Regions from separate parts of the Clavibacter rahimiani genome, predicted to be linked through region 1. Evidence: predicted binding sites of a transcription regulator. Region 1 holds the regulator's gene; the other holds the start of a gene.
The links. Region 1 encodes HspR, which represses chaperone genes until heat shock. Its sites were predicted from a motif close to AAGTTGAGTCNNNNNGACTCAACTT; they were not measured.
Positions count from the first base shown of each region.

Region 2: ACT7CP_RS10985 (Hsp20/alpha crystallin family protein) is a predicted target of HspR. The motif match lies at 1,477-1,501, and genes of this name have one in related genera.

Region 1 covers NZ_CP199790.1:69,481-74,337, reverse strand. The annotation lists gene ACT7CP_RS00365 (BLUF domain-containing protein) at 1-189, shown strand, start outside; gene ACT7CP_RS00360 (hypothetical protein) at 283-921, shown strand; gene ACT7CP_RS00355 (helix-turn-helix domain-containing protein) at 921-1,157, shown strand; gene ACT7CP_RS00350 (class I SAM-dependent methyltransferase) at 1,178-2,401, opposite strand; gene ACT7CP_RS00345 (heat shock protein transcriptional repressor HspR) at 2,398-2,862, opposite strand; gene ACT7CP_RS00340 (DnaJ C-terminal domain-containing protein) at 2,882-3,895, opposite strand; gene ACT7CP_RS00335 (nucleotide exchange factor GrpE) at 4,013-4,663, opposite strand; gene dnaK (molecular chaperone DnaK) at 4,660-4,857, opposite strand, start outside.
Region 2 covers NZ_CP199790.1:2,312,492-2,317,348, forward strand. The annotation lists gene ACT7CP_RS10970 (epoxide hydrolase family protein) at 1-190, shown strand, start outside; gene ACT7CP_RS10975 (SDR family oxidoreductase) at 207-899, opposite strand; gene ACT7CP_RS10980 (hypothetical protein) at 1,053-1,403, shown strand; gene ACT7CP_RS10985 (Hsp20/alpha crystallin family protein) at 1,526-1,984, shown strand; gene ACT7CP_RS10990 (GNAT family N-acetyltransferase) at 2,075-4,540, opposite strand; gene ACT7CP_RS10995 (lysine N(6)-hydroxylase/L-ornithine N(5)-oxygenase family protein) at 4,537-4,857, opposite strand, start outside.

The DNA.
Region 1 (4,857 bases):
GACGAGCAGATCCCCACCCGGCGGTTCCCGGCGTGGAGCATGGGCTTCCGCTCGGTGGACGACGCGACCGTCCGCGACCTCGAGGGCTACGACGACTTCCTCGACCGGCCCGCGTCCGCCGCCGCGCGCCCCGACGCCCCGTCCCGCGCCCGCTGGCTCCTGGAGTGGTTCCGCACGCACCCGGCGTGAGGCACAGGGCCTGGGGCTCTGGGCTCGACAGCGAGCCACCGCGCGTGCGAACATATCGACATTCGTTGCAACGATGATCGATAGGACACGACCATGACGCCCACCCCGCTGGCCGACACCGGCTCCTCCGCGCGGGCCATGCGCGGGATCCTGCAGGCGGCCCTCGTGGTCGCCGTGATCGTGCTGCTGGCGGTCGCCGCGGCGGCCGTGGTGAGCGCGGTCGAGACCGTGCGGACCGGGGTGGTGCACACGTCCCTCGAGATGCGCGGATCCCTCCCCGCGGAGGCCGACGCCGGCCCCGCCGACCTCCGCTCGGGTGCCTACCGCACGGCCGAGGTCGCGGTGGGCGAGGTGTCGGGCGGCATCGTCGCGATGCACGTGGTGCGCATCGCGCTCGACGCGTCGGTCGGCATCGCGCTCGCGGGCACCGTCGCGATCCTCGCCCGCCGGCTGCTCCGACCGGATCCGCTCGCCCGGCGCCTCAGCCTCGTGGTCACGGTCGCGGGCGGCACGGTGATGGTCGCGGCGCTGCTGTCGCTCGGGGCGCGCACCGCGGTCGCGTGGATGGTCGGCGGCGAGCTGAACGACCCGGCCGCGGGCCTCGAGGGGTTCTGGCCGACGGTCGCGGAGGTCGACCTCTCCACCATCGCGCTCGGCTTCGCCCTCATGATCGTGGGCCTCGTCGTCGAGCACGGCGAGCGCCTGCAGCGCGACACCCGCGGCCTCGTCTGATGGCGGGCGACGACGACGGCCCCACCGGCGTGCACTGCCGCCTCGACGAGCTCCTCGCCGCGCGCGGCATGACGCTCGCGCGGCTGAGCGCGATCGTGGGCGTCAGCCCGGTGAACCTGTCCGTGCTCAAGAACGACCGGGCCCGGGCGATCCGCTACTCCACGCTCGTCGCGGTCTGCCGCGCGCTCGAGTGCGAGATCGGCGACCTGCTGGTGCTGGATCCGCCGACGGCCTGACGGGCGGCGCCGGGCGCGCGTCAGGCCCGCGGATCCGGCTTCGTCGAGACGGCGACCGTGAACTTCGCGTTCCGGCCCGCCTCGCGCGTGGGGCCCACGATCCGCGTCAGCTGCGCCCGGTAGCCCAGCGGGCTGTTGTAGACGGTCCAGAGCTCGCCGCCCGGGCGGAGCATGCGCGCGGCGGCGGCGAACAGGCGCGGCGCGAGGCCGGCGTGCACCGTCGCGCCCGTGTGGAAGGGCGGGTTGAGCAGCACGAGGTCGACGGATCCGTCGGGCACGGTGGACCCGGCGTCGTCGCGCACCACGGTCACCCGCTCCGCGAGGCCGTTCGCGGCCACCGTCGCGCGCGCCGAGTCGACGGCCGCCCACGACTGGTCGGTCGCGACGACCCGGAGGTCCGGGCGCGCGAGCGCGACGGCCGCGGCGAGGACGCCCGTGCCGCAACCGAGGTCCACGGCACTGCGGGCGTCGGCGGGCAGGTCGGGCAGGAAGGACAGCAGGAAGCGCGTGCCGATGTCGATGCGCGCACCCGCGAAGGCGGCGCCATGTGCGCGCACCTCGAGGCCGAGATCGGGGTGCGACTCGCGGCGCGGGTAGGCGTCGGACGCCGGGGCCTCCCCGGACGGGCGCACCGGCCCGCGCGCGACGAGCACGCGCGACTTCTGCCGGGCGAGCGTGCCGCGGACGTCGGCGAAGCGCTGACGGAGCACGTCCGTCATGGCGGGCGTCATGTGCTTCACGCGGCCGCCGGCGAGCACGGTCACGTCGTCGGCGGCGGCAGCGGCGATCACGCCGGCCCACTCGTCGAGCGCGTCGAGGCTGCGCGGCAGGCGCGCGAGCACGACGCGGGCGCCTGCGGCGAGGGCGTCGTCGAGCCGGTGGTGGGCGATCTCCGCGGTCTCGCCCAGCAGCACGGCGTTGAGGTCGAGCGCGGTCTCGGAGGCGAGGGCGTCCTGGTGCACGCGGAGGCGGATCGGATCCCCGGCCCCGGCGCGACGCAGCGCGGCGGCGGCACCCAGCGCGAGCGCGCCGTAGGAGTCGCCGACCACGACGAGCTCCTCCGGCCGCACGGGGCGGCCGGCGTCGGCGGAGGACGCCAGCAGCGCGACCAGCTCGTCGAGCAGGAGGCGGTCGGCGGCGTCGGCCGCGAAGAGGTTGTCGGCCTCGACGTCGGGGCGGCGGCGGAGCGCGCCCAGGTCGAGGAGGTCGTCGGCGGCGGTCGCCGGGGCGGGGGCGTCGCTCACCGCGCGCCGCGTCCGCCGGCGTCGGCAGCGGCGTCGCGGCCGTCGGAGAGGCTGAGCGCCGCCCGGTACAGCACGACGTCGGTCTGCCGCGAGGGCCGCACGCCGGCGCGCAACGACACGACGTCGCCGTCGCCGCGGGCCGCGAAGACGCGGCGGCCGGGGCGGGAGAGCAGCTCGTCGGCGAGTGCCGTCTCGAGCTGGCGGACGCGTCCGCGGAGCTCGGTCACCTGGTTCTCGAGCTCGAGGATCCGGGCGATCCCCTCCAGGCTCACGCCCTCCGCGCCCAGCCGGGCGACCTCCCGCAGCTGCATGATGTCGCGCATCGAGTAGCGGCGGGAGCGCCCGGCCGTGCGGGTGGGCGACACGAGCCCGAGGCGGTCGTACTGCCGGAGCGTCTGCGGGTGCATGCCCGAGAGCTCGGCCGCCACGGAGATCACGAAGACCGGGGCGTCCTCGTCCATCGTGTCGCGGGGGTCCACGTCAGCCCCTGGCCCGATCGATGAGCGCCGACCGGGGGTCCTCGGCGGGGCCCGAACTCGCGAACGCGTCGAGCGCCACGCGCTGCGCGTCCGTGAGGCGGGACGGCACCGCGACCTCGATGCGCGCGAGCAGGTCGCCCGTGCCCTTCGGGGTCGTGACGCCGCGGCCCTTGACGCGCAGCACCTTGCCGCTCGACGTGCCGGGCGCGACCTTCAGCCGCACCGGCTCGCCGCCGAGCGTGGGCACCTCGATGGTCGCGCCGAGCGCGGCCTCGGGGAACGTCACGGGCACGTTGACCCGGAGGTTCAGCCCGTCGCGCTCGAACACGGGGTGCGGGCGCACGTGCACGGTGAGGATGATGTCCCCCGCCGCGCCGCCGTCGCCCGACGGCTCGCCCTTGCCGGCGAGGCGGATCTTCTGCCCGTCGGAGACGCCGGCCGGCACGCGCACCGTGAGGGGGCGGCCGTCGGAGTCCTGCAGGCGCACGACGTCGCCCTGCACGGCGGTGAGGAAGTCGATCGTCGTCGACGCGGTGACGTCGCGGCCCTTGGTGGGCGCGCCGTACCCGCGGTAGCCGCCGGTCGACTGGCCGAAGCCGCCGTTGCCGAACATGCCGCCGAGGATGTCCTCGAACCCGCCCTGGCTGTACTGCGGCTGGCCGGATCCGAACCCGGCGCGACGCCCGCGGCCGCCGGCCTGCTGGCCGAACATGCCGCCGAAGACGTCCTCGAAGCCGCCCGCCTGGCCGCCGCCGGCGCCGGGCGCGGTGAAGCGCGCGCCGGAGCCCATGGCGCGGACCTGGTCGTACTCCTTGCGCTGCTCCTTGTCGGCGAGCACGGCGTGCGCCTCGCTGATCTCCTTGAAGCGCTCCTCCGCCGACGGGTCGGGGTTGCTGTCCGGGTGGTACTGCCGGGCGAGCTTGCGGTAGGCCTTCTTGAGGTCGGCCTCCGAGACGTCCTTGGACACTCCGAGGACCTTGTAGAAGTCCTTGTCGAACCAGTCCTGGCTGGCCATCAGACGCCTCCCTTCTTCTTCTCGTGGTGGGGGCCGCACGGCCCCATCCGGGCGCCCGCGCGTGCGGACGCCCGGACCGGGGCGGGTGCAGCCGGATGGATGCTGCGGATGATGGCGCTACTCCGGCTTGTCGACGACGACCTTCGCGGCCCGCAGCAGCGTCTCGCCGATGTAGTAGCCACTCTCGACGACGTCCGCCACGGTGTCCACCTGGACCTCGGGGTTCGGCTTCTGGAAGATCGCCTCGTGCACCTGCGGGTCGAAGGCGTCGCCGACGGCGCCCACCTTGACCAGCCCGATGCGCTCCACGTTCGTCCGCAGCTTGGCGACGATCGCGGTGAGCGGGCCGCCCTCCGCGAGGTCGCCGTGCTTCTCGGCGCGGTCGAGGTCGTCGAGCACCGGGAGGATGCCCTTGACCACGTCGCCGACCGCGCGCTGACGCTCGATCTCGCGGTTGGCCTCGGTGCGCTTGCGGTAGTTGGCGTACTCCGCGGTGACGCGCTTCAGGTCCGCGAGGTGCTCGGAGTCGCCCTCGACGGGCTCGTTCCGGGTCTGCTCGATGAGGTCCTGGAGCTCCTCGTCCATGGGGTCGGTCGTCTCGACGTCGGGGCCCTCGGCCTCGACGAACGCGCCGTCCTCACCCGGGGCCGAGGCCGCGTCGGCCGCGGATCCCGCCGTGGCGTCGGACCCGGCCGGGGCCGAGGGGGCCGACTGCTCGGCTCCCTCGTCCTCGGGCGTGAGGCCGCCGTTCGCGGTGTCCTCGGTCATCGGTCCGTCTTCTTGTCCTGGTCGTCCTCGTCCACGACCTCGGCGTCGACGATGTCCTCGTCGTCCTTCTTCGCCTCGGGCGCGCCCTCGGACGCCTCACCGGCGGCCTGCTCCTGCTGGCCCTGCGCGTAGATGGCCTCGCCGAGCTTGGTCTGGCTCGCGGAGAGCTTGTCGAACGCGGTCTTCACGGCGGT
Region 2 (4,857 bases), 940 kb from region 1:
GCCGATCACCATCCCGACGGGGCTCAGCGTCATGCCGGGCGAGTACGTGCGCCGATCGCGCCGCTGGGCGGAGCGCCGGTACACGGACCTCGTGCTGTTCAGCGAGGTCGCGCGCGGCGGGCACTTCGCGCTGCTCGAGCAGCCGGGGCTCCTCGTCGACGACATCCGGACGACGTTCCGCGGGCGCTGATCCGCGACCCGGCGGGTCAGCCCCCGAACGGCCGCAGCGACACCGACTCGAGGGTGCCGTCGCGGGTCTGGTCGACCACGAGGCGCACGGCGCGCGCGACGGACGCGGGCTCGAGGTAGCGCGCCTCGTCGTACTCGCCGCCCTCCTTGGCGCGGAGCTCGCGCTGCATGTCGGTGGCGACGCGGCCCGGGTGCACGCTCGAGACGCGCACGCCGTGCGGGCGCTCCTCCTCGCGGAGGGCGTCGCCGAGGGCGCGGAGGGCGAACTTGGATCCCGCGTAGACGCCGCCCGTGGGATTCGCCGTGAAGCCGGATCCGGAGTTGACGAGCACGACCTGCCCGCGGGCCGCCCGGAGCGCGGGCAGGAGGATCCGCGTGACCTCGGCGACCGCGAAGACATTGACCTCGAACACCCGGCGCCACTCCTCGACGGGCGTGCGGTCGACGGCGTCGCCGCCGATCACGCCGGCCGAGTGCACGAGCACATCGAGCCGGTCGAGCGCGGGGACGGATCCCTCCAGCCCGCCCGCGGCGAGGTCGGCGGCCCAGCCGACGGCGTCGGGGAGGGAGGCGGCGAGCGCGTCGACCGCGTCCCGGTCGCGCCCGTGGACGATGACGCGGTGGGTGCGGCCGAGGTCCTCGGCGATCGCCCGGCCGATGCCGCGGGTGGCCCCGGTGACGAGGGCGACGGGGCGGGCGGTGTCGGTCATGGGTCCTCCTGGTGGCCGGGCCTCCAGGCTACCCACGGCGTCCGGCCTCCCCGCCCGGTGCGGTCCGGGGCCGTCCGGGGCATGACGTAGCGTGAAGGGGACCCGGTCGCGAGGCCGGGTCCCCGCCCCGACCCGCACCGAGAGGATCCGCCCGTGCACGCCCGCTTCCCCGCCAGCCTCGAGGTGCTGCGCCAGGAGGCCCGCGACGAGCTGGACGCCGTGATCGAGCACCGCTGCCGGAACGGCGACGACCCGTGGGAGGTCATCCCGGAGCTGCCCACCGTGGACGAGCACGTGGTGGCGACCCTCCGGCAGGACGCGCTCGAGGCGGACGGCGTGGCGGAGGAGCTCGCGCGCGTGCGCCATCCGTCGACCGCGCCGGGCGTCGTCGCGCGCTTCGAGTACCGGCTGCTGCGCGGGATCGCGCTGGAGCATCCGGACCTCTCACGCGCGGTCTGGACCCTCATCGGGCGCATGGAGCGCGACCTCCGCCGACGCGCCTGAACCGGTGGTCAGAGCGCCATTCGCCCTGGGCGAACGGCTTGGCACTCGCATGCCCCGAGTGCTAATCTCGACGCAGTTGAGCCGAGGGGGCTCAACCCCACAGATCATCAGAGGAGTCGAGCATGAACATGACCTTCGATCCGTTCCGCGAGCTGGACCGCGCCATGGGCGCCCTGGCCGAGACCCGCCAGGCCAACCGTCCGATGCCCATCGACCTGCACCGCGAGGGCGACACCTACGTGCTGGCCGCCGACCTCCCGGGCATCGACCCGGGCTCGGTCGACATCGACGTGGACGGCCAGCTGCTGACCATCCGCGCGGAGCGCACGCTCGCCGGCGACCCCGGGGTCCGCTGGCTCACCCGCGAGCGCGTGGCCGGCACGTTCCTGCGCCAGCTCACGCTCGGCCAGGGCATCGACACCGAGCGCATCTCGGCGCACTACGCCAACGGCGTGCTCAGCGTCACCATCCCGGTGAGCGAGCGGGCGAAGCCGCGCAAGATCGCGGTCACGTCCGAGGAGCCCCAGGGCCAGGACGCGCGCACGCTGACGGTGGAGCAGGGCGCGTCCGCCGCGAGCTGATCCGCCCGGTGCCCCTTCGGCGCCGCCCACGACGAGGAGCCGTCGTCCGCACCGCGGGCGGCGGCTCCTCGCATGTCCGGGGGCGCCGGGTCAGCCGATGCGCGGCCGGAGCCCCGCGTGGATCGCGAGCGGGTTCACGAGCGAGCCGTGGATCTGGAGCACGGGGTCGGCGAGGTCGACCATCCGCCGGTTGTCCCGGAGCTGCAGCCGGTTGAGGCACGAGCGCGCGAACGACGGCGCGAAGAGGTCGAACCGGGCGGCGCGCTCCGCGAGCTCCGGGTGCGCGCGCTCGTGGTCGGCGAGCGCCTCGGCGGCCACGCGCCACAGGCCGTCGGGTCCGAGGTCGTCGCGGTCCTCGAGGAGCGCGGCGGCGAAGCGGAGGAAGCCGTCCATCACGTCGGTGAAGACCGTGAGGGCGCGCTCGTCCTCGGGGACGTCCATCCGGATCCGCCGCACGTCCTCCGGCAGGTCCCGCTCCGGGTCGAACAGGGCCACCTCCTCGGCGATGTCCTTCATCAGCACGCGGACGACGACGTGGTCGCGCAGCACGAGGATCACGTTCTCGCCGTGGGGCATGAACGCGAGGTCGTGCGCGAGGAGCGCGTGCGCGAGCGGCACGAGGTAGGCGTCGAGCCAGCGGCGGAGCCAGGCCGCGGCACCGATCCCCGACGCGTCGATGAGCGCCCCGATCACGGGGGCACCGGCCGCGTCGACGTGCAGGAGGCTCGTCATGCTCATGAGCCGCTCGCCCTCCGCGAGTCCCGGCACCGGCGACTCGCGCCAGAGCGCGGACAGCATCTTCCCGTGCGCGTGGCCGGGCGGCAGGGCCGAGTCGACGCGGGCGTCGCGCACGCCGACGGACGCGACCTCGCGGAGGATCCCGAAGCCGAGCCGCGCGAACTCCGCGTCGCCCACGACGAGCGCGTGCACCCAGTCGTTGATCGCCGGGGTCACGGCCATGTAGGCCGGCGACAGCCCGCGCGTGAACCCCATGTTGAGGATCGACAGCGACGTCTTCACGTAGCAGCGCTCGGGGGTCGTGCGGTTGGCCCAGGTGCGGATCGACTGCTGGGCGCCGTACTCGTCGTCGCCCGTGCCGAGGAGCACGATGTCGCGCGTCGCGACGAGCCCGGCGAACGTGACCGTGACGACGTTCTCCCACTGCCACGGGTGCACGGGGACGAGCACGCGGGCGGCGGGGTCGATGCCGAGGTCGGCGAGCCGCGCGCGGAAGCGGTCGCGGACGGACGCGCCGAGCTCCGCGTCGAGGAACGCGTCCCGGTCGAGGCCGTCGACGGCGGCGAAGTGCGCGAGGCGCTCGTGCACGGCGAGCCAGAGGATCCGGACGTCCTGACCCGCCTCGGGCGCGTACCGGTCGTGGTCGTCGAGGTCGAAGCCGATGCGGCCGTTGGTCGCGACGAAGCACGGGTGGCCCTCGTCCATCGTCGACTCGACCTCGGCGTACGAGGCGGTGAGGAGGCCGCGCGCGTCGGGCACGTCGCGGAGGCGCGAGAAGGCCGCGGCCGAGAGCGTGCTCTGGATCTCGTCGAGGTAGACGGGCAGGACCTCGTCGGTGATCCCGAGCCGGTCGCGGAGGTCGAGCACGAGGTCGATCGCGTCGAGCGCGGCGGGCTCGCCGTCCACCGTGCGGCGGATGCTCGACTCGTCGACGTCCCAGTGGTCGAGCGCGAGGATCCGTGCCCGGTAGGCGTGGACGCTCCGACCGTCGGCGCTCGGGACGCGGTAGTCGGCCCAGTCCCGGGGATCGTGCGGGCGGCGGGGCGCGCCGGGCGGCCGCTCGGGCTCCGCGCGCTCGGGGGCGATGAGCAGCTCGTGCGCGAACTCGGCGAGCGCCTTGCGCACGAGGTGGCGGGTGGCGGCCGCCCAGGCGTCGGGCCGGAGGTGCGCGGCGCGGTGGACGCGCGGGTCGGGGTCGGCCGTCCGGTCGCGGATGGGGGCGGGGGCGAGGGTGGGGATCATGCGGGGTCCGTCCGTGTCGAGGGCGTGCAGGAGGGCGTCGTCGCGCGTGAGGACGCTGAGGAGCGCGTGCTTGGCGCCGGTGTCGACGACGCGGAGCGGTCGGAAGCCGACGCGCGCGTTGAGGCGCTGGATCGCGGCGTTCCGCACGTCGGGCTCGACGACGAGGCGCCGGACCTTGGGACCCCGGAGCAGGTGCGCGACGACGTGGCGCATCACCGCGGTGGTGAAGCCGGGCAGCGGGTCGCCGGCGGCCGGGGCGACGAGCAGGTGCATCCCGCGGTCGCCGGGGAGCGGGTCGAGGTGCGGGCCGATCGGGTCGTCCGCCGGGTCGTACTCCTCGACGAGGAACGCGGGCACGCCGTCGTGGAGGCCGATCCAGGCGCGGCGCGACGGATCCGCGGCGATGCCGGCGTACTCGGCCCGCACGTCGTCGAGGGTCGCGTGCTCCATCTGAAAGAAGCGGGCGCGCGGCGCGGTGACCCAGCCGTGCACGAGGGGCGCGTCGCCGTCTGGGTCGAGCGGGCGCATCGCGAGCGGGTGGACGGGGGTCGCCACGGTCGGCGCGGGCGCGCTCACGCGAGCACCCCCGATCCCGCCGCGGGCACGTCGTCCGGCAGCCCGAACTCCTGGAACGCGATCCGCTCCTCCACCGGGTAGGGCGCGCGCCCCGTGATGGCGCGGAGGATCCGCGAGTTGCGGTGCGCGGTCATCCCGAGGTCGGGCGCCACGAAGCCGTGCGTGTGCACCTCCGCGTTCTGCACGAAGAGCGTGCCGGCGTCGTCGACCGTGTGCTCGCGCGCCACGTCGAGCCGGCCGCGCGCGTCGCGGTGCACGCGGTCGCCGAGCCCGTCGAGGATCCGCGGGGCCGAGGCGTCGTATCCGCTCGCCATGAC